Regions from separate parts of the Cellulosimicrobium sp. TH-20 genome, predicted to be linked through region 1. Evidence: predicted binding sites of a transcription regulator. Region 1 holds the regulator's gene; the other holds the start of a gene.
What was found. The regulator Rex, encoded in region 1, represses fermentation and respiration genes when NADH is low (regulators of the CRP and FNR family bind a similar motif). The targets are predictions, from matches to a motif close to CTTGTGAANNNNTTCACAAG.
Positions count from the first base shown of each region.

Region 2: a site for Rex is predicted at 6,867-6,886, ahead of mqo (malate dehydrogenase (quinone)). Genes of this name have one in related genera too.

Region 1 is NZ_CP020857.1:4,070,136-4,080,922, forward strand. Features, by position in the region: gene B8281_RS18175 (1,4-dihydroxy-2-naphthoate polyprenyltransferase) at 1-340, shown strand, start outside; gene B8281_RS18180 (DUF4229 domain-containing protein) at 426-806, opposite strand; gene B8281_RS18185 (PLD nuclease N-terminal domain-containing protein) at 838-1,302, shown strand; gene ccsB (c-type cytochrome biogenesis protein CcsB) at 1,569-2,600, opposite strand; gene B8281_RS18195 (cytochrome c biogenesis protein ResB) at 2,597-4,528, opposite strand; gene B8281_RS18200 (cytochrome c biogenesis CcdA family protein) at 4,530-5,324, opposite strand; gene B8281_RS18205 (TlpA disulfide reductase family protein) at 5,381-5,956, opposite strand; gene B8281_RS18210 (histidine phosphatase family protein) at 6,168-6,839, opposite strand; gene B8281_RS18215 (MarR family winged helix-turn-helix transcriptional regulator) at 6,911-7,438, opposite strand; gene B8281_RS18220 (YceI family protein) at 7,603-8,154, shown strand; gene B8281_RS18225 (redox-sensing transcriptional repressor Rex) at 8,275-8,949, opposite strand; gene B8281_RS18230 (glutaredoxin family protein) at 9,006-9,296, opposite strand; gene B8281_RS18235 (HAD family phosphatase) at 9,346-10,218, shown strand; gene B8281_RS18240 (30S ribosomal protein bS22) at 10,313-10,411, opposite strand; gene B8281_RS18245 (acetoin utilization protein AcuC) at 10,597-10,787, opposite strand, start outside.
Region 2 is NZ_CP020857.1:2,379,921-2,390,707, forward strand. Features, by position in the region: gene B8281_RS10470 (MFS transporter) at 1-1,076, shown strand, start outside; gene B8281_RS10475 (SCO4848 family membrane protein) at 1,135-1,353, opposite strand; gene B8281_RS10480 (siderophore-interacting protein) at 1,526-2,353, shown strand; gene B8281_RS10485 (acyl-CoA desaturase) at 2,436-3,545, opposite strand; gene B8281_RS10490 (helix-turn-helix domain-containing protein) at 3,699-4,652, opposite strand; gene B8281_RS10495 (hypothetical protein) at 4,743-5,165, shown strand; gene mqo (malate dehydrogenase (quinone)) at 5,332-6,852, opposite strand; gene B8281_RS10505 (maleylpyruvate isomerase family mycothiol-dependent enzyme) at 7,168-8,103, opposite strand; gene B8281_RS10510 (pyridoxal 5'-phosphate synthase) at 8,094-8,768, opposite strand; gene B8281_RS10515 (TetR/AcrR family transcriptional regulator) at 8,765-9,370, opposite strand; gene bioB (biotin synthase BioB) at 9,591-10,664, shown strand; gene B8281_RS10525 (MFS transporter) at 10,692-10,787, shown strand, end outside.

The DNA of each region.
Region 1 (10,787 bases):
CGTCGGGCTGCTCGCGTGCGCGATCCTCATGGTCAACAACATCCGCGACATCCCGACCGACGTCGTCGCGGGCAAGCGCACGCTCGCGGTGCGGCTCGGCGACTTCCGGGCGCGCCGCGCCTACGTCGCGATGATCTGGGTGCCGCTCCTGCTGGCGGTGGTGTGCGCGTTCGCGTCGCCGTGGGCGCTCGGCACGCTCGTGCTCCTGCTGCCCGCCGCGCTCCTCACCGTCCCGGTGGTCGCGGGCGCGCGCGGTCCGCTGCTCGTCCCGGTGCTCGCGGGCACCGGCCTGTTCGAGCTCGGCTACGGCGTCCTGCTGGGGGTCGGGCTGGCGCTCTGAGCGTGGGCCCGCTCGGGGCCGGCGGGCTCCGGGCGGGCCGGCTCTGGGCGGGCGGGATCGGCCGGACCGGCTCCGGCGTCCCCGGTCAGCGCGCCGGGGAGGCTCCCGGGCGGCCGGTCGCGTCGGCTTCTGCCTCGGCCTCGGGGCGGGACGTCCCGTCCGCTGCGGCGGGGTCCGTGGACCCGGCGGCAGCCGCGGCGTCGTCGACGGCCGCGTCCTCGGCAGCCGCGTCGTCCTCGATCTCCCGGGAGAACCGCTCGCCCGTGCGGGCGCGGTGCTCGGCCCGGGCGGCGAGGTAGCGCGAGGCCGCCTCGCGGGGCTTGCTCAGCGTCAGGTACGACAGCATGAGCGCGACGGCGGCCGCGACGAGCACGAGCAGCCAGCCGCGCAGGCCGGCGAACCAGAGGGCGCCGAGCGCCACCGCGAAGAGGAGCAGACGCAGGACGGAGTAGACGACGACAGGCACGACTCCAGGGTACGGCCCGTAGGCTGGAGCCATGCTCCGCGTCCTGCTCCCGCTGCTCGCCGTCGGTCTCGCCGTCTACGCGCTCGTCGACCTCGCCTCGAGCGACGAGGACGAACGCGGCGGCATCCCCAAGGGGCTGTGGGTCGTGCTCATCATCCTCCTGCCGTTCCTCGGCCCCATCGCGTGGATCCTCGTCAAGCGCTCGGCGTCGCGGTCCGGGACGCGCTCCCGCCCCGCCGGCCGCCCCGGCCCCGGCTCGGCCCCCGGGGGCACGCGGCGTCGGCGCAACGCGCCCGTCGCGCCCGACGACGACCCCGAGTTCCTCTGGCGGCTCGAGCAGCAGCAGCGCCGCCAGGCACGCGACGACTCCCCGGCACCCGCCGACGACGCTCCGGCCACGGACGCGACGCCCGGGGACGAGCGCACCGACGACGGCGACGCGCGCCGCCCCGGCGCGAGCAACCCCTCGGAGGACGGCGACGACGCGACGCGCTGAGGCGCCCGGCGCGACTTGAGGCTCCCGCGACGACGAGGCTCGCACCGCCGAGTCCGCGACACCACGACGCTCGCACCGCCCAGCCCGCAGCACCACGAGGCTCGCACCACCCAGCCCGCAGCACCACGAGGCTCGCACCACCCAGCCCGCAGCACCACGAGGCTCGCGCCACCCAGCCCGCAGCATGACGAAGGGGGCCGCCGTCCGATCGGACGGCGGCCCCCTTCGTCGTGCCGCGCCGCGTCGTGGTGCTGCGCAGCGGTGGGTCAGTCGCCCGGGTTGAGGCCCGAGTACGAGTGCTTGCCGTTGAACAGCAGGTTGACGCCGGTGAAGTTGAAGAGCACGCACGCGTAGCCGACGATCACGAAGTACGCCGCGCGGCGGCCGGACCACCCGCGGGTCGTGCGCGCGTGCAGGTAGGCCGCGTAGACGATCCAGACGACGAAGCTCCAGACCTCCTTGGGGTCCCAGCCCCAGTAGCGGCCCCACGCGTGCTCGGCCCAGATCGCCCCGCCGATGATCGTGAACGTCCACAGCACGAACGCCACCGCGTTGAGCCGGAAGCTCAGGGCCTCGAGCTGGAGAGCGCCCGGCGTCGAGTCGAGCCAGCGCCACCCGCGGGCCCCGACAAACGCGTTGCCCGAGTCGCGCGAGTCGCGCAGGAGCTGGAGCACCGAGGTGACGAACGCGACGGTGAAGATGCCCGTCGCGATGATCGCGACCCCGACGTGGATGACGAGCCAGTAGGACTGGAGCGCCGGCTGCACGCCCGTCGCGACGACGAAGAACGCGTTCTGGGCGAGCACGAGGAACAGGACCGACAGCCCCGTGACGAACGAGCCCAGGAAGCGCACGTCGCGCTTGAGGGAGACGGCGAGGAACGCCGCGAGCGCGACGAACGTGCCCACGAGCGTGAACTCGTACATGTTGGCCCAGGGGGTGCGCCCGGCCGCGACCCCGCGCGTGACGATCGCGACGAGCAGCAGCGCGGTACCGAGCCACGTCAGCGAGACGCCGATGTTCGCGGCCTTGCGCGACGGCGGCGCGGCGTCCGCCGGGTCCGCGTCGGCGGCGTCCGTCGTGCCGGGCCCGTACGGGGAGGCCGACGAGGCACCCGCGGCGGTGAGCACCTCGGCGCGGTCCGCGGAGCGCTCGCGCGCCCCGGCCCGGGCGTCGGCACGCTCGAGGTCCGCGCGGCCCGCGAGGCGCGCGAGGTCGATCGCGAACGCGACGAGCGCGACGGTCAGCGCGGTCGCTGCGGCCCAGACGAGGTCCTGGCTCAGCTCGGCGAGGGTCATCGGTCAGCCTTTCGTGCGCGGTCGCGCGAGGTCGGGTCCTGTGCGGGACGCCCGGTGGGGCGGGTGCCGTCCGCCGGGGCACGCCCCGGCGACGAGGTGAGGTCGCCCTCGTCCGATGGTGCCACGCCCGGGAGCGCGGCGAGAAGCGAGTCGACCTCGCCCTGCAGCCCGGCGTCGTCGCCCCGGGCGAGCCCCGCGACGGCGACGACGGTCCGCTCGCGCGGGGCGTCGTCGTCGCCCGTGCCGGGCACCTCCTCGCGCCACGCGCGCACCCAGACGCGGCGGCGGGGCGTGAAGAGGGAGACGGCGAGGCCCAGCAGGGCGCCGAGCGAGAAGACGAGCACCCACGTCAGCGACGGGTCGTGCCGCAGGTCGAGGGCCACGTAGCGCGGCAGGGAGTCGAACGTGATGGTGCCGAGCCCGTCGGGGAGGTCGACGGTCTCGCCGGGCGCGACGAGGATCTTCACGCGCTCGCCGTCCTCGTCGACCGACGGCGTGAGGTCGTCGGTGTCGAGGCGGTAGACGTTCTGGGGCAGGCCCTCGTCGAGGCCCAGGTCGCCCCGGTACACCTCGAGCACGAGGAGCGGGTTGATGGGCTGCGGGTAGATCGAGGCCGCCGTCTCGCCGTCCTCGCTGATCTCGGCCGTCGGCAGGAAGTACCCGACGAGGCCGATCTGGTCGAGGCCGTCCGAGACGTCGGGCACCTTGATGACGCCGCGCGACGTGTACATCGTGTCCTCCGGGAGGAACGGCACGCGGCCCGAGAACGCGGTCTCGCCGTCGGCGTCGCGCACCGTCACCTCGGGCGCGAACCCGTTGCCCTGGAGGTAGATCTTCGCGCCGCCCGCGGTGAGCGGGTGGTTGACCTTGATGGTCTCCTCGTGATGGGCGCCGTCGGGGTCGCGCACCGTGACGAACGCCGTGAAGTCGCGCGACTGGGCGAACGCGGCGGCGTCGGCCGCGAACTCCGACTCGAACGCGTCGAGCGTCATGGAGAACGGGACGAGCGACGACGGGCGGAACCAGGCGCCGTTCTCGAACGTGTCGTAGTCGACGACCGCGTTCGCGAACCCGCGGCCCTCGGTGACGATGGCCTGGCCGCGGTAGTGCAGGAGCTGGCCGGTCGCGACCGCGACGAGCAGCCCGACGAGGGACAGGTGGAACAGCAGGTTCCCGGTCTCGCGCAGGTACCCGCGCTCCGCGGAGACCGTCCGCGCGGCGGGCCGGGCGGCGGCGCGTCCGCGGGCGGGCGTCGCGTCCTCGGCGCCGGTGTCGACGCGGAAGGTCGGGAGCCAGGACAGGCGTCCGCGCAGGTGCGTGCTCGCCGCCTCGACGACCTCGTCGGGCGTCGCGTCCGTGACGGCGCGGCCCTGCGCGGGGAACCGGTCGAAGCGGCGGGGCGTGCGCGGCGGGCGGGAGCGCAGCGCCTGCAGGTGCGCCTTCGTCCGCGGCAGGATGCACCCGACGAGCGAGACGAACAGCAGGATGTAGATCGCCGAGAACCACACCGACGCGTAGACGTCGAAGAAGCCGAGACGGTCGAGCCACTCCCCCGTGGTGGGGTTCTCCTGGAGGTAGCGCAGCACCGCCGCCGGGTCCTGCGGGCGCTGCGGCAGGACCGAGCCGGGCACCGCGGCGACCGCGAGCAGCATGAGGAGCATGAGCGCGACGCGCATGCTCGTGAGCTGGCGCCACGTCCAGCGCAGCGCACCGCGCCACCCGAGCGACGGGAGCGCCGGGCCGCCGTCGCCTCCCGCGCCGCCCTTCCCGCCCGACGGCGTCCGCTCCCCCGGGCCGTCGCCCGCGGAGAACGCGTCGTCGATGCCCTCGGGGCGGTAGCCCGTCCGCACGGTCGTGCCGGCCTTCTCGGCCTTCTCGGCCTGCTCGGCCTGCTCGCTGTTCCCGGGCTCCCCGGTCCGCCGGCTCATCTCACACCACCGTCACGTATCCGCCGATCCAGCCCTGCAGCGACGTCGTCCACGTCGTCCACAGGCCCGTGACCAGCGCCAGACCGATGAGCACCAGCAGCCCGCCGCCGATCCGCATGATCGCGAGACGGTGCCGGCGCAGGAACCCGAGCATGCGCTGCGAGCTCTGCAGCCCCAGCGCGATGAGGAGGAAGGGCACGCCCAGCCCGAGGCAGTACGCGACGCCGAGGATCGCGCCGCGCCCCGCCGACGCCTCGCTGAGCGACAGCGCCTGGACGGCAACGAGCGTCGGGCCGAGGCACGGGGTCCAGCCGAGGCCGAACACGATGCCGAGCAGGGGCGCCCCCCACAGCCCGGCCTGCGGGCTCACGTGCAGGCGCCGCTCGCGCTGGAGGAAGGGCAGGGAGCCGAGGAACGCGAAGCCCATGAGGATGACGACCACGCCGAGCACGCGCGTGATGACGTCCTCCCAGCGGACCAGGTGCACGCCGATCGCGCCCGCCGCGAACATGAGCGCCACGAACACGAGCGTGAACCCGGCGACGAACAGCCCGACCCCCGCGAGCACGCGGCCCCGGCTCGGTGCCGCGACCCGGGTGGCCGTCGTCGTGCCCCCGGACGCCTTGCCCCCGCTGCCGGTGGTGGCCGCGGCCATGCCCGAGACGTAGCCGACGTACCCCGGCACGAGCGGCAGCACGCACGGGGACGCGAACGAGACGAGGCCCGCGATGACCGCGACGGGCACCGCGAGCAGCATCGAGCCGCTCCACACGGTCGTCGCGAAGGTGTCGCCGATGCTCGACGCGGCGGCCGCGGGGACCGCGGCGGCGAGGGGCGTGAGGACGGGCACGGTCAGCCCTCGGCGAGGACGTCGTCGACCAGGGCGGTGAGCGTCGAGCCCTCGACGAGCCCGATGACGCGCGCCGCGACGCGGCCCTCGCGGTCGAGCACGACGGTGGACGGCACGGCCTGGAGCGGGACGGTGCCCGAGAGCGCCGCGACGACCTCGCCGGAACGGTCGTCGATCGACGGGTAGGGGACGTCGAACCGGCGCTGGAACGCCTGGGCGGCGCCCGCCTCGTCGGTCGTGTTGATCCCGAGCACCTGCACGCCGTCGTCGGCGCGGTCGTTGGCGAGCGCCACGAGGTCGGGCGCCTCGGCCCGGCACGGCGCGCACGCCGCGTACCAGGTGTTGAGCACGACGACGTCCCCGAGCCACGCGCTCGTGTCGACCTGCTCGCCCTCGTAGTCCGTGCCCGTGAGCGCGACGACGTCGCCGCGCTCGTCGGCGTCCCACGTGCGGACCGACCCGTCGCCCGAGACGAAGCCCTGCCCCACGACGTCGGTCGAGGCGCCGGAGTCCTGCGCGCACGCCGCGAGACCGAGGGCCGCGGCGAGCACGACGGCGCCCGTCAGCGCACGGCGCACGGGTCGCCGACGCGACGGCAGGGCAGCGGCCCGCGCCTCGACGGAGAGGGGGCGCGCGGCACGCGCGCGCGAGTCGGCGGTCACGACGGCATCACGGGACGCACCCTGCCCGCGCTTCCTGAACGGGACCTGAGAGACGTGACCTCCGCCACGCCCGAACCGTGCAGTTCGGACGCGACGGCCGTGGCGACAGCGCTGGACATGACCGACGTCACGCCCCGGAGACGGTCGCCGCGCCCGGGAGGAGGTCCGCGACCGGCTCGGTGTAGTGGAGGCCGACCAGGCGGTCGTCCTCGAAGTGCAGCGACGTGAGCGACGCGAGCGAGCACTCGCGCTTGCGCGGGTCGTGCCAGAGCCGGCGGTTCTCGAAGCTCAGGCGCGTGAGCCACACCGGGAGCTGGTGGCTGACGAGCAGCGCCTCGTGCCCGGCCGCCTTGTCCCGCGCGTCGGCGACGGCGGCCCGCATGCGCGCGACCTGCTCCACGTACGGCTCGCCCCACGAGGGGCGGAACGGGTTCCACAGGTAGGGCCAGTGCTGCGGGTGCCGCAGCGAGCCGTCCCCGACGCCGAAGGTCTTGCCCTCGAAGTGGTTCGCGGCCTCGATGAGCCGCTCGTCCGTGCCCAGCTCGAGCCCGAACGCCTCGGCGGCAGGCGTCGCGGTCTCCTGCGCGCGCTGCAGCGGCGAGGCCACGACGACCGTGAGGTCGGCGCGGGGGCGCGACGTGCCGTCGGGCCCGGGCTCGCCCGCGAGGTGCGCGGCGACGCGGCGGGCCATCTCGTGGCCGCGCTCGGAGAGGTGGTAGCCGGGGATCCGGCCGTAGAGGACGCCGTCGGGGTTGTGGACCTCGCCGTGGCGCAGGAGGTGGACGATGGTGGAGACCATGCCCACCAGTGTCCCGCACTCGGGGCGAGCGCACGCCACCGCGAGCCGGTGCGACGGGCCGGGACGGGTGGTCAGGCGTCGCGGTCGGCCTTGCACGCCTCCGCGACGGCCGCCATCGCCTCGCCCAGCGCCCGGAACTGCTCCGGCGTGAGCACGTCGACCAGGTACCGGCGCACGGCCGCCACGTGGGCGGGCGCCGACGCGACGAGCACGCGGTAGCCCTCGCTCGTCATCGCGCAGTTCACGCCCCGACGGTCGCCCGAGCTCGCGGAGCGCCGGACCAGTCCGCGCGCCTCCATGCGCGCGACGGTGTGCGTCACGCGGCTGCGCGAGCGGGCGAGCCCGTCCGCGAGCGCCGACATGCGCAGGGTGTGGTCGGGGCTCTCGGAGAGACGCACGAGCAGCTCGTACTCGTTGAGCGACACCTCGGACCGTTCCTCGTGGTCCCGGCCGAGCGCCTCGATGAAGCGCACGGTCCCGTCGAGGTACGCGCGCCACAGGCGCTGCTGCTCCGCGTCGAGCCAGCGCGGCTCGGCGGCGGGGGCTGCGGGGGTGCGGACGGTGCTCGCCGTCGGGGTGTCGACGTCGTTGCGGGTCATGGGTCCTCGGCGGTGCGGGGGCGGTCGGGGGCGTGGGGGCGTCGCGAACATTGTTCCACCCCACGGGAATAGACGGACCGAGGGGTGCTGTTGATACGCTCGTTCCGAAGTTGAACGTTCAACCACTTGGTCCGCCCGGACCCCGACCACCCGCAGGAGCACCCATGGCCTCGTCGCTGCCCGCCGGCCTCACGACCGGTACCTACGCCCTCGACGCGTCGCACTCGCAGGCGTCGTTCACCGTCCGCCACGCCGGGATCTCGAAGGTCCGCGGCACCCTCGCGATCACCGACGGCACGATCACCGTCGGCGACGACCTCGAGTCGACGTCCGTGACCGCCCAGCTCGACGCCGCGTCCGTGAGCACGGGCGACGAGAACCGCGACAACCACCTGCGCAGCGCCGACTTCTGGGACGCGGAGAACAAGCCGACGTGGACGTTCACGTCGACGCGCATCACGGGCGACGGCGACGACTACGTCGTGGCCGGCGACCTGACGATCAACGGCGTCACCAAGCCGGTCGAGCTCGAGACGGAGTTCGCGGGCACCGCGACCGACCCGTTCGGCAACCCGCGCGCCGGCTTCGAGGCGACCACCGAGATCTCGCGCAAGGAGTTCGGCCTCACCTGGAACGCCGCGCTCGAGACCGGCGGGGTGCTCGTCGGCGACAAGATCAAGATCGCGCTCGACGTCTCGGCCATCAAGCAGGCCTGACCGTCGTCCCGGGCACGTCCCGGGCGAGACCGGCACCCTCCGGCAGGGGAGCCGCCCCGAGGGGCCGCGTGCACCGGCACGCGGCCCTTCGTCGTCCCCGGGTCCGGACGCCGGGGCCGCTCAGCGCTCCTGCGACGCCGCGAGGGCGCGGGCCTGCGAGTGGAACGCGAGGATCTGCAGCTCGCTGCCGACGTCGACGCCGCGCACGTCGACGTCCGCCGGGACCTGGAGCGCACGCGGCGCGAAGTTGAGGATCTCGCGCACCCCCGCCGCGACCACGCGGTCCGCGACCGCCTGCGCGTGCGCCGCGGGCGTCGCGAGGACGACGATCGACACCTTCTCGCGCTCCACGACCTCCTCGAGCGCGTCGACGTGCTCGACGACGAGGCCCGCGGCCCGCGTCCCGACGACGTCCGGCGACGCGTCGAGGAGCGCCGCCACGTGGAAGCCGCGCTGCTCGTAGCCCGAGTAGTTCGCGAGCGCGTGCCCCAGGTTGCCGATCCCGACGATCGCGATGCGGTGCTCGTCGACGAGGCCCAGGGCCTCGGTGATGTACTGCGCGAGCGAGTCGACGTCGTAGCCCACGCCGCGCGTGCCGAACGAGCCGAGGAACGACAGGTCCTTGCGCAGCTGGGCCGGGCCCACGCCGGACAGCTCCGCGAGCTCGACCGACGACGTCGTCCCGACGCCCCGCGCCACGAGGTCCCGCAGCGCGCGCAGGTAGGACGGGAGCCGCGCCACCGTCGCGCTCGGGATCCCCGGCGCCGTCACCTCACCGACTACCTGCTCAGCCACCGTCACTCCGTCGTCCAGGGACCGTCCTCGTCGACGGTCACGCTCCACGGGAGGAATCATCCCAGGTCCGCGCGCGGCGCCGAAATCCGGGCCACCGCACGCGCCAGCCGGCGCGCGTCCACGCGCCAGAACCCCTGCTGCACCCCGCCGACCGTGACGACCGGCACGTACTCGCCGTACTGCTCGCGCAGGGCCGGGTCCGTGCCCGGCGCGTCCAGGTCGACCTCCGCCCACGCGACGCCCGCCTCGGCGCACACGGCCTCGACGACCGTCCGCGCGTCGTCGCACAGGTGACAGCCCGCGCGGCCGAACAGCAGGACGGGGGCGGGGGCGTCGGAGGTGCTCACGCCTCCCAGGGTACGAGGCCCCGGCAGGCCGACCGCCTAGAGTGGAGGCATGGCGACGTCTCCCGGCCCGGGCCCCGACCCGACCTCCCGGCCGACGCTCCCCGAGGAGGCGCCCGCGCGCGCGCCCGGGCCGCCGCACCGCACCGCCGCGTTCTTCGACGTCGACAACACGATCATCCGCGGCGCCTCGTCGTTCCACCTCGCGCGCGCCCTGTACCAGCGCGAGTTCTTCTCGACGCTCGACATCGTGCGCTTCGCCGTGCACCAGGCCCGGTACCTCGTGTTCGGCGAGAACAAGCAGCAGATCGACCGCATCCGGTCGCGCGCGCTCGCGCTCATCGCGGGGCGCTCCGTCGCCGAGGTCACCGCGATCGGCGAGGAGGTCTACGACACCGTCCTGTCGCTGCGCATCTACCCCGGCACGCGCCGCCTGCTCGACGAGCACCTCGCCGCCGGGCACCAGGTGTGGCTCGTCTCCGCGACCCCCGTCGAGATCGGCGAGCTCATCGCGCGCCGGCTCGGGACGACGGGCGCACTCGGCACCGTCGCGGAGCACGAGGACGGCTTCTACACGGGACGGCTCGTCGGCGACATGATGCACGGCCGCGCGAAGGCTGCCGGGGTGCGGGCGCTCGCCGAGCGCGAGGACATCGACCTCGAGGCGTCGTACGCGTACGGCGACTCGCTCAACGACGTCACGATGATGGAGGCCGTGGGGCACCCGTGCCCCATCAACCCGGACGCCCGCCTGCGCCGCCACGCGCAGGACGTCGGCTGGCCCATCCGCGAGTTCCGCGGGCGCCGCCGCCGCGTCGCCCGCAGCAGCGTCCGCACCGCGAGCTGGGCCGGCGCCGCCTGGGCCGCCGCGCTCGTCCTGCGCTCGGTGCGCCGCGCCGTCGACCGGCGCATCGCCCGCCTCTGACCCCGCCCGGGCCGCGCCCGGAGACGCGTCGAGCCCGGTCCCTCGGGAGGGACCGGGCTCGACGACGGGTCGGCGCGTCAGGACGCGCGCGACGTCACTTCTTGTTGCGACGCTGGTGACGCGTCTTGCGAAGCAGCTTGCGGTGCTTCTTCTTGGCCATGCGCTTGCGGCGCTTCTTGATGACGGAGCCCATACGGTCCTCGCAATGCTCGAGCGGCGTGTCGGTCGGCGACCGGTCGACCGGCCGCGGGTGGTCCACGGTTGATCGGGGCCCCGGCGACCACGAGGGCGCCGCAAGCCGACCAACACGAGAGAAATCCGCCCCCTAGCCTACCCGCTCGCGCCCGTGCCCCGGTACGCGACCGGTCGCGGGGCGTCTCAGTCGAAGTGCGCGTCGAGGCCCAGCAGCGGGAAGACGGCCCGGCGCGTGGCCGCGACGGCGCGGTCGACGTCGTCGTCCGGGTCGTACCCGCTGCTCCACCGCCGGACCTCGACCTCGGGCCCGAACGCGAGCGGCGCGTCGAACCCGGCGACCTCCGCCACGCGCTCGCGCCACTCCGCGGGCAGGG
Region 2 (10,787 bases), 1.7 Mb from region 1:
CGGGGCTCGTGGCCGCGCTCGTGCCGATCGGCAAGATCCTCTTCGACCTGCCCGCCGGAGCGCTCGCCCAGCGCCTCGGCGACCGTGCGGCCATGCTGCTCGCCGGAGGCGTCGCGGCGGTCGCCTTCGCGACGATCGCGCTCACCCCCACCCTGTGGGGCCTCGCGGCGGGGGTCCTCGCGCTCGGTGCGTCGACCGCCGTCTTCAACCTCGCCCGCCAGGCGTACCTCACCGAGATCACGCCCCCGCTGCGCCGGGCGCGCGTCCTGTCGACGCTCGCGGGCGTGCACCGGATCGGGCTGTTCCTCGGCCCGTTCGCGGGCGCGGCGGTCATCGCCGCGACCGACGTGCGCGGCGCCTACTGGCTCGGGACGGGCGCCGCCCTCACCGCGGTGGTGGTGCTCGCCGTCGTGCGGCCGGACCCCGCGGAGGCCGGGCGTGTGCGACTGCGCGGAGCGCGGGCCGTGCCGCGGGTCGGCATCGCCCGCGTGGCGCGCGACCACCGCCACCTGTTCGCGACGCTCGGCGTGGCGATCCTCCTGGTCAGCGCCGTCCGCGGGGCCCGGCAGACCGTCATCCCCCTGTGGGGCGAGCACCTGGGGCTGGACGCCGAGGTGACGTCGCTGATCTTCGGCGTCTCCGGCGCGCTCGACATGCTGCTCTTCTACCCGGCGGGCAAGGTCATGGACCGGTTCGGGCGCCTGTGGGTCGCCGTGCCGTCCATGCTCACGATGGCCGTCGGTCTCGCGGTGCTGCCGCTCGCGCACACCGCCCCCGCGCTCGCGGTCGTCGCGGCGGTGCTCGGGGTCGGGAACGGCATGGGCTCGGGCATCGTCATGACGCTCGGTGCCGACGTCGCGCCCGCGGACGTGCGCCCGACCTTCCTCAGCGTGTGGCGCCTGTTCCAGGACACCGGCGACGCGCTCGGCCCGCTCGTGCTGTCGGCCGGTGCGGCGCTGGGGTCGCTCGCCGCGGGCGTCTGGGCGACGGCGGCGCTCGGCGCCGGCTCGGCGGCCGCCCTCGCGCGGTGGGTGCCGCGGCACTTACCGCTCGCGAACCTCGTCCGACGTCGCTAGTCCGGGCCGCGCTCGGGCGCGGGGTGGGGCGTCGGGCCGGGCCGCGCGACGGCCCGGCTCAGACGAGCGTGAGGACGCCCAGCACCCCGACGGCGAGGGCGAGCACGAGCGAGACGGCGATGAGCACGACGTGCACGGTGAGGAAGCGCGTCGCGCGGCCGTCGGCGTCGCGCGAGCGGGGGTCCTTGGCGACGCGCTGGAGGAAGCGCGGCCAGATGAGCAGGTTCCAGGCAGCCGTGACGAGCAGGACCACGGACCAGACGACGGGGATCTCCACGTCCCGAGCATGCCAGGAGGCGTCGGGTGCCTCGGGCGAGGCGGCCGCGGGCAGAGTGTGGGATCCAGCACATCGACGAGGGCGTGAGGTGAGGCTAACCTCTCTCGTGGTCGACGCGCTCGCGGGGCCGCCGTTCCGCCCGGGGAGCCGGGCGTCGCACGAGGAGCAGCCGGTGTCCGTCAAGACCGTCAAGCCCCAGGACGCGCACGTCGTCACGCTGAGCGTCGTCGGGCGCGAGCGGGTCAGTCCCAACGTCGTGCGGGTCACGCTCGGGGGAGACGAGCTGGACCTCTTCACCCCGCTGGGGTTCGACCAGTGGTTCCGGCTCTTCCTCCCACGCGAGGACCAGGACGCGCTGCGGCTGCCGACCCGCGCGTCGGGCCTCTGGTACGTCCAGTACCTCGCCACGCCCAAGGCGCGCCGGCCGTGGGTGCGGAACTACACCGTGCGGGCCGTGCGCCCGGACCTGCGCGAGCTGGACGTGGACTTCGTCGTGCACGGCGACGCGGGGCCCGCGTCCTCGTTCGCGCTGTCCGCCGAGCCGGGGGACCGCGTGGGCCTGCTCGACCAGGGGATCGGCTACCACCCGCGCGTCCCGCACGACTGGACGCTCCTCGTCGCCGACGAGACCGGGCTGCCCGCCGTCGCGGGGATCTGCGAGTCCCTGCCCGACGACGCGCGCGGCCTCGCGGTGGTCGAGGTCCCCGAGGCGGCGGACGCCCAGGAATTCCGCGTGCCCGCGGGCGTCGAGCTGCGCTGGCTGGCGCGCGACGGCGCGCGGCCGGCGGGCGGCGGCGGCCTCGACCTGCAGCCGGGCCACCTCGCGCTCGACGCCGTACGGTCGGCCGACCTGCCCGCCGGCCCCGTCTACGCGTACGCGGTCGGGGAGTCGGCGCTCGCGACGGGCGTGCGCCGCCACCTGGTCAACGACCGGGGCGTGCCGAAGGCGCACGTCGACTTCGTCGGGTACTGGCGCCACGGGCACGCGGCGTCCGCCTGACGTGCCCCGCGCGCGCCGTCGGGCGCGGGGCGTCGTGCAGCGGGTCGTCGTGCAGCGGGTCGTCGTGCAGCAGGGGGGTCGGTCAGACCCGGCGGAGCTGGCGGAACATCGGGCAGTCGAACGGGTCGCGCGCCGAGAGCCCCACGCGGTTGAGGTACCGGACGACGATCGCGTAGGACTGCACGAGGCTCGTCTCCGTGTACGGCAGGCCGAGGTGCGCGCAGTGCTCGCGCACGATCTCGCGGGCCCGCGCGAGGTGCGGGCGCGGCATGCTCGGGAACAGGTGGTGCTCGATCTGGAAGTTGAGCCCGCCCATGAGGATGTTCATCCACCAGCCGCCGCGGATGTTCCGCGAGGTGAGGACCTGCTTGGACAGGAAGTCGATCTTGCTGTCGGCGGGGATGATCGCCATGCCCTTGTGGTTGGGGGCGAACGACGCCCCCATGTAGACGCCGAAGACGGCGAGCTGGACGCCCAGGAAGGCGGCCGCGAGGCCGAGCGGCAGGAACCAGACGACCGCGCCGACGTAGAGCGACAGGCGCAGCGTGATGGTGACGATCTCGATGACGCGCGTGCGGACGTCGCCGCGCGCGCGGCCGCCGGCGAGGAGCGAGCGGAACGCCTGCACGTGCAGGTTCACGCCCTCGAGCGTGAGGAGCGGGAAGAACAGCCAGCCCTGGTAGCGGTTGATGACCGCCCGGAAGCCCTTCGCGACCTCCGCGTCCTCCTCGAGGAACACGACGACGTCGGGAGCGATGTCCGGGTCCTTGCCGCGGCGGTTCGGGTTCGCGTGGTGGCGCGTGTGCTTGTTCATCCACCACGAGTGGCTGATGCCGACGACGCCGTTGGCCAGCACCTTCCCGAGGCGGTCGTTCGCCGGGCCGGACGCGAACACCTGCCGGTGCGAGGCCTCGTGCGCGACGAACGCGAACTGGGTGAGGATCAGGCCGAGCGCCCCGGCGATGAGAAGCTGGAACCACGAGTCGCCCAGGAGCACGAACCCGGCGACCGCGCCGCCGAGCGCGAGCGTGAGGACCCCGAGGGTCCACAGGTAGTAGGCGTGCGTGCGGTGGAGCAGGCCCGCGTCGCGCACCGTGCGCGACAGTGAGCTGTAGGTACTGGTGACGGCGCCGGGCTCGTCGGTCCGAGGGCGGGTGGCCCGGAAGCCCGGGCGCACTGCGGCAGAGGTCATGTGTCCTCGCAGGGGTGTCGGTGTCGACTTCCCAGCCGCGGAGGTGAGCAGGTGCTCGTCGTGCAGATGGCCCCACCCTACGGGACCGTAGGTTGCGCGCGCGAGGGGGCCGGGTGAAGGAGTCGCGAAGGAGCGACACCTCGCCCGGAGGGGTCAGGCGGCGAACCGGAAGGTCTGCCGGTACTCCGTCGGCGTGATCCCGACCGCCCGCCGGAAGTGGTGCCGCAGGAGCGCGGCCGACCCGAAACCGCTGCGGCGCGCGACCTCCTCCAGGTCCAGCGAGGACTCCTCGAGCAGCGACTGCGCGTGCGCGACGCGTTGCGACGTCAGCCACGCGAGCGGGGTCGTGCCGGTCTGCGCGACGAAAGCGCGCGCGAACGTGCGCTCGGAGGTGTGGGCCCGGCGGGCGAGGTCGCGCACGGTGAGCGGCTCGTCGAGGTGGTCGGTCATCCACTCCAGCAGCTCCCCGAACGAGTCCTCCTCGCACTCGGGCACCGGGCGCTCGATGAACTGGCGCTGCCCGCCGTCGCGCTGGGGCGGCACGACCATGCGCCGGGCGATCGTGTTCGCCACCCGCGCCCCGAGCTCGCGGCGCACGAGGTGCAGGCACGCGTCGATGCCCGCCGCCGTGCCGGCGCTCGTGATGAGGTTGCCGTCGTCGACGAAGAGCACGTCGGGGTCGATGTCGAGGCTCGGGTAGCGACGGCGCAGCTCGTCGGCGTGCATCCAGTGCGTCGTCACCCGCCGCCCCTCGATGACGCCCGCGGCCGCGAGCACGAACACGCCCGAGCACACGCTGAGCAGCAGGGCGCCGCGGTCGGACGCGCGGCGGACGGCGTCGAGCACCTCGGGCGGGTAGTCGGTCCCGATGCGGATCGCCGGCACGACGACCAGGTCCGCGTCGTCCGTCGCGGAGAGGTCGTGGTCGGGCACGACGTGCGCGCCCACCGACGTGCGGACGGCACGGCCCGCGACCGGGCCGCACACGCGGAAGTCGAACGACGGGACGCCGTCGTCGCTGCGGTCGAGGCCGAAGACCTCGCACACGACGCCGAACTCGAACGGGGCCAGGCCGTCGCACACGACGGCCGCGACGGATCGCACCATGCTCGGCACGCTACGCCGCTGGCAGGATCTTGTCGAGAGGTGTCAGTGCTGCCACTCGTGGCGCGGCTCCTGCCCCGGGAGGGTGGAGCCATGGACATCTTCTGGGGTGTGGTGGTTCTTCTCCTCGTCGTCGGCCCGACGGTCGCGGCCCTCGCGGTCCGGCGCGAGGACCCGGCCCGTCCGTGGTTCCCCGCCGGGTCCGACGGCGCGTGGCCCGACGGCGCCGCGTGGGACGCGCGCGGGGACCGGTCGGTGCACGGCGAGCGCTGGGACCGTGACGCGCAGCGCCTGGACGCCGACCTGCGCGCCGCGGCGTCGCGCCCGGTCGAGCCGGGCGCCGTCGTCGACCCGCACGAGGTCGCGGCCGAGCTCGTGCTGCGGCGCGTCGTGCCGAACCCGGCCGTGCGCGACGGCGTGCGCGCCGCTCCTGCCGTGCCGGGCGGGCGCCCCGGGGCGAACGCGCCCGTCGCGCCGCGGCGGCCGGGGACCCGGGGCACGCCGCTCGCGCACTGAGCCCTCGCGTGCGGAGCCGCCCGGCCACGCCGCTCGCGCGCTGAGCCCTTGCGTGCGGAGCCGCCCGGCCACGCGCCGCTCGACCGCGTGCGGCGTCTCCGGACGCACGAACGGCCCGGACCTCGTGGAGGTCCGGGCCGTTCGCGGGGGAGCGGTGTCGCTCGGGTCAGGCGCGCGAGCCGACCGCGTCGACGTCCGCGTCGCCCGTGAGCTGGTCGAGGCCCTCGAGCTCGTGCGCCTCCCACGGGGCGTGGCCGAGGCTCGGGATCATCGTCGCGAGCTCCGGGCGCCACTTGGTGAAGCGGGCGGGGAAGCAGCGCTCGAGCAGGTCGATCATCGCGGGAACGGCCGTCGAGGCGCCCGGCGAGGCGCCGAGCAGGCCGGCGATCGAGCCGTCGGACGCCGCGATGACCTCGGTGCCGAACTCGAGGACGCCCTTGCCGTCCTTGTCCTTCTTGATCACCTGGACGCGCTGGCCTGCGGTGATGGTCTCCCAGTGCTTGGGGTGCGCGGTGGGCATGAAGCCCTGGAGCGCGGTGAACTTGGTCTCCGGGCTCGCGAGGAGCTGGCCCACCAGGTACTGGGTGAGGTCGAGGTTCTTCAGGCCCGCGCCGACCATAGAGCCGAGGTTGTGCAGGCGCAGCGACGTGAAGAGCCCGAGGTACTTGCCCTTCTTGAGGTACTTGGGGCTGAACCCGGCGTAGGGGCCGAACATCAGGTACGTCTTGCCGTCGACGACGCGCGTGTCCAGGTGCGGGACCGACATGGGCGGCGAGCCGACGTCGGCCTTGCCGTAGACCTTCGCCTGGTGCTGGGCCACGAGCTCCGGGTCGTCCGTGCGGAGGAACTCACCGCTGATCGGGAAGCCGCCGTAGCCCTTCGCCTCCGGGACGCCGGCCGCCTGGAGCAGCGGCAGCGCGCCGCCGCCGGCGCCGACGAACACGAACCGGGCCTCGACGGTCGAGCGGCGCTTCGGGGCGTTCCACGAGCGGTCCTTGACCGTCAGGCGCCAGCGGCCGTCCTTCGTCTTCCTGAGGTTCTTCACCTCGTGCTCGAGGTAGAGCTGCGTGCCCTCCGAGACGAGGTAGTCGACGAGCTGCTCGGTGAGGGCGCCGAAGTCGACGTCCGTCCCGCTCGTCGCGCGCGTGGCCGCGACCGGCTCGTCGCCGTCGCGCTCGGCGACCAGGAGCGGGGCCCACTCGGCGATGACCGCCGGGTCGTCCGTGAACTCGAGCTCGCTGAACAGCGGGTGGCGGCGCAGCGTCTCGAAGCGGCGACGCAGGTAGTCGACGTTCCCCGCGCCGCGCACGAAGGTCATGTGGGGGGTGCGGGAGATGAAGCTCGCGGGCTGCGGCAGCGCGCCCGTCGTGAGCAGGTGGTGCCAGAACTCGCGCGACACCTCGAACTGCTCGTTGATCTTCACCGCCTTGGTGATGTCGATCGAGCCGTCCGGCTTCTCCGGCGTGTAGTTCAGCTCGCACAGGGCGGCGTGACCCGTCCCGGCGTTGTTCCACGGGTTCGACGACTCCTGCGCCACGGCGTCCAGGCGCTCGTAGATGCGCACCGTCCAGGTGGGCTCCAAGACCTTCAGGAGTGCCCCGAGCGTGGCGCTCATGATGCCACCGCCGATGAGGGCTACGTCGATCTGGTCTGCGCTGCTTGCGGGGTTGCTCGCTCGACTCGACACATGTCGATCCTACGCTTGTGAAAGAGTGCACTAACTGTGCGGTGCGTCACGGGCGTGCGTCACACTTTCGCGGGACCTCGGTCCCGAGCCGGGCAGGTCGGACGTCGCGTACCGCGCGATCCGGCCGCGTTCGCCCGGGTCGCACCACGATCTCGCGAGGGAGAGCACGGGTCCCGAGCCGTCCTCCTGCGAGGTAGAGCCGTGGTCTCCCGAGGTAGAGCCGTGGTCTCGCGGGGTAGAGCCGTGGTCCGCGTGCACGAGCCGACCATGCCTCTACCTGGGCGGACCTGGGCTCTACCTGGGCCGACCGGGGCTCTACCTCGCGGGGGTGGGGTTCTCCTGCGGCGGGGAGTACGGGGACGGCCACGGGCCGATCTCGGGAAGGCTCACGGGCTCACCCGCGAGGCGGGCGGTGGGCTCGGCGCCGGGGGTGCGGCCCGCGAGCCAGGCGGCGACGTCGGTGAGGCGGCCGTGGACGACGACGGCACCCCGGCCGGGCGTGGCTGCGGCCCCGGGCGTGGGTTCGGCTTCGGCCGCGGGCTCAGGTCCGGCAGCCACGCGGAGGCCGCCCGGTCCGACGCGGAGGCCGCCCGGTCCGACGCGAAGGGCGCCCGGTCCGACGCGGAGAACGCCCCGCCCGACGTGGACGCCGCCGGCGCCCACGACGAGGTCTCCTGGTTCCCCGTCGAGCTCGACCACGACGTCGTCCGCGAGCCGGACCCCGAGGAAGTCGAGGAGGTGCAGCCCGAGCGCGGGAGGCCAGGAGTCGAGGCCGACGCCCGCGTCGAGGTCGACCGCGTGGATCCGCACCTCGCGCCACCAGGCCACGAGCGCGTCCGCGACCGTGCCGTCGCGGTACGTCACCGGCGCGGACCACCCGGCGGACCCGGCGGCGGGCCACGCGGCGTCGAGGCGGTCGGCCAGCGCGTGGAGCGCCGCGACGTGCTGCGCGACCGAGCGCAGCGCGCCCGTCCGGATGCCGTCCTCGCGCCCGGCCGCGCCGCCGTCGTACACCTCGACGAGCTCGCCGCGCGCGGCGAACTCGGCCTGGCGCGCCATGGCCTCGCCGATGGCGGTGACGTGCGCGAGCACGTGGCTGCGCGACCACCCGGGCAGTGCCGACGGCGCGTCGAGCCTGGCGGCGTCGAGCCCGCGCGCCGCGTCGGTCACCGCGTCGAGGGCGGCGCGCGCGTCGCGCCGGACCTCCTCGACGTCGGGCGGGGTGAGGGCGGGGGCGTCGGTCAGGGCCACAGCAGCTCCTTCGTCCAGGTGGTCGGCGCGCCGGACGCCGCGGTGTAGCGCAGGCGGGTCTGGCCCGCGCCCGACGACGCCCAGAACTCCACGCTCGTCGGCTCGAGCGCGTACGCGGTCCAGGCGTCGAGGACGAGCCCGGGCTCCGCCCGTACGCGGTCGAGGGCGGCGTCCCACGCCTCGCGGTAGGCGGCGCGGGACGCGAGCGGGGCGCTCTGCGACCCGGCGAGGGCGGTCGCGCGGGAGAAGTCGGACCGGTCCAGGAAGTCGGCGGCGGACGTCTCGGCGTCCAGCGGCACGACGGGTCCCCGCACGCGGACCTGCCGACCGTGCTCGCGCCAGAAGAACGTCAGGGCGGCGTTCGGGTTCTGCGCGAGCGCGACGCCCTTGGGGGAGTCGGCGCGCGTCGCGAAGACCCACCCGTCGCCGTCGACGTCCTTGAGGATGAGCGTCCGCGCGTCCACGCGGCCACTCGCGTCGGCGGTCGAGAGGGTGGCGGCGTGCGGTGCGGGCAGCCCGGCGTCGATCGCGTCGTCGAGCCAGCGGACGAAGAGCGTGCCCGGGTCGTCGGGTGCGGCGTCGACGTCGAGACCGGGGAGGTCGGGGCCGAAGACGGGCAGGGCGCGCAGGCGCTCGCGCAGGGACGGGCGGTCGGCGTCGGTCATGCGTCCTCCGAGGTGGTCGGGAGCGGGTCGAGCAGGGCGACGAAGCCCCGCGCGGCGGCGGACATCGCGTCTGGGTCGTCGAGGGCGCGCGCGAGGACGTACCCGCCCTGCACGACGGCGACGGCGGCGTGCGCGCGGTCGCGCGCCGCGTCGTCGGGCAGCCCGCCCTCGACGAGGACGGCGGCGGCCAGGTCGACGAGCCCGCGGAAGTAGGCGCGCACCTCAGCGGCGAGCGCGGCGTCGTCCATGACGGCCTGGTCGCTCACGAGGCGCCCGACCTTGCAGCCGGCGAGCGCGGGCCGCGGGCGTTCGAGATAGCGGACGAGGCGCTCGACGGCGGAGCCCTGCGCGCCCAGGTCGCGGCGCGCGGCGTCGAGGCCCGCGGTCGTCGTGGCGTGCACGGCCGCGGCGGCGAGGTCGTGCTTCGTGGGGAAGTGGTGGTAGAGGCTGCCCTGCCCGACGCCGCTCGCGGCGAGGACCTGGCGGGGGCTCGTCGCGCCGACGCCCTGGGCCCAGAACAGTTCTTGCGCGGCGGCGACGAGGCGGTCCCGGTTCGAGCCGGGCGCCTCCGCGCGTGACTCGGGTCGCGTGTCGGACGGCATGGTCCGCAGCCTAGCGGGCGACCATACCTACCGCTAGGTATGTCGCGGATGAGCCGCGGCGGCGGGCGTGGTGCGGCCTGCACCTGGGGGAGAGCGACGGTCCCGCCGCACCGGTGCTGTGGGCCGTCACCAACGCGTCGTCGGGCTCTCCCGTCCGTGCGGCCGGACGCTGGAGAGATCGTGCACGGGCCCGCGCGGTGCGCGTCGCCACGATCGACCCATGGACCAGGACCTCGCCGCACTGCTCGACGACCTCGTCACCGCCACGACGCGCGAGGCGGTGCCCTCTGCGGACAGCCTCCTCGCCGTCCTCGCGACCGACGACGACGACCTCCTGGACGTCGTCGCGGCCGCCGCCCGGGTCCGACGCCGGTGGTTCGGCCGGCGCGTGCAGCTCGCCTACCTCGTCAACCTCAAGTCCGGGCTGTGCCCCGAGGACTGCACGTACTGCTCCCAACGCCTCGGGTCCGCGGCGGAGATCCTGCGGTACACGTGGCTCCGGGCGCCCGAGGCGCTCGGTGCGGCGCGCGCGGGCATCGACGCCGGGGCGTCGCGCGTGTGCCTCGTGGCGAGCGGGCGCGGCCCCACGGAGCGCGACGTGACCCGCGTCTGCGGGGTCGTCTCCCAGATCGTCGAGGAGCACCCCGGCGTCGAGGTCTGCGCGTGCCTCGGGCTGCTGTCCGACGGCCAGGCCGAGCGCCTGCGCGACGCGGGCGCCTACGCCTACAACCACAACCTCAACGCGTCGGAGGACGCCTACCCCGAGATCTGCACGACCCACGACCACGCGGACCGCGTCGCGACCGTCCGGCGCGTCCAGGGCGCCGGGCTGTCGGCCTGCTCGGGGCTCATCGCGGGGGCGGGGGAGACCCCCGAGCAGCTGGTCGACGTGCTCCTGGAGCTGCGGGCGCTCGACCCGGACTCCGCCCCGGTCAACTTCCTCGTGCCCTTCGAGGGGACGCCGCTCGCCGGCCGGCACGAGCTCACGCCGCAACGGTGCCTGCGGATCCTCGCCGCCGCGCGGTTCGCGCTGCCCCGGGCCGAGCTGCGCCTGGGCGCCGGGCGGGAGCTCCACCTGCGAGCCCTCCAGCCGCTCGCCCTGCACGTCGCCAGCTCGCTGTTCCTCGGCGACTACCTCACGGCGGAGGGGCAGGACGCCGCCGCGGACCTCGCGATGATCGCGGACGCCGGCCTCGAGGTCGAGGAGGTGCCCGGACCCGCCGGGCGGACGGCGCCGTCGCGCGTCGTGCCGCGCCGCCGCGGGGCGGGGACGGACGTCGCTCCCAACGCCTGATCGCCGCGACCGTCGTAGCGTGAGGGCGTGACGGTGCAGCAGCGGGTGCTGGTGGTCGCGGTCCTCGCGTCGTTCGTGTCGTTCCTGGACGGCTCGGTGGTCAACGTCGCGCTGCCCGCGATC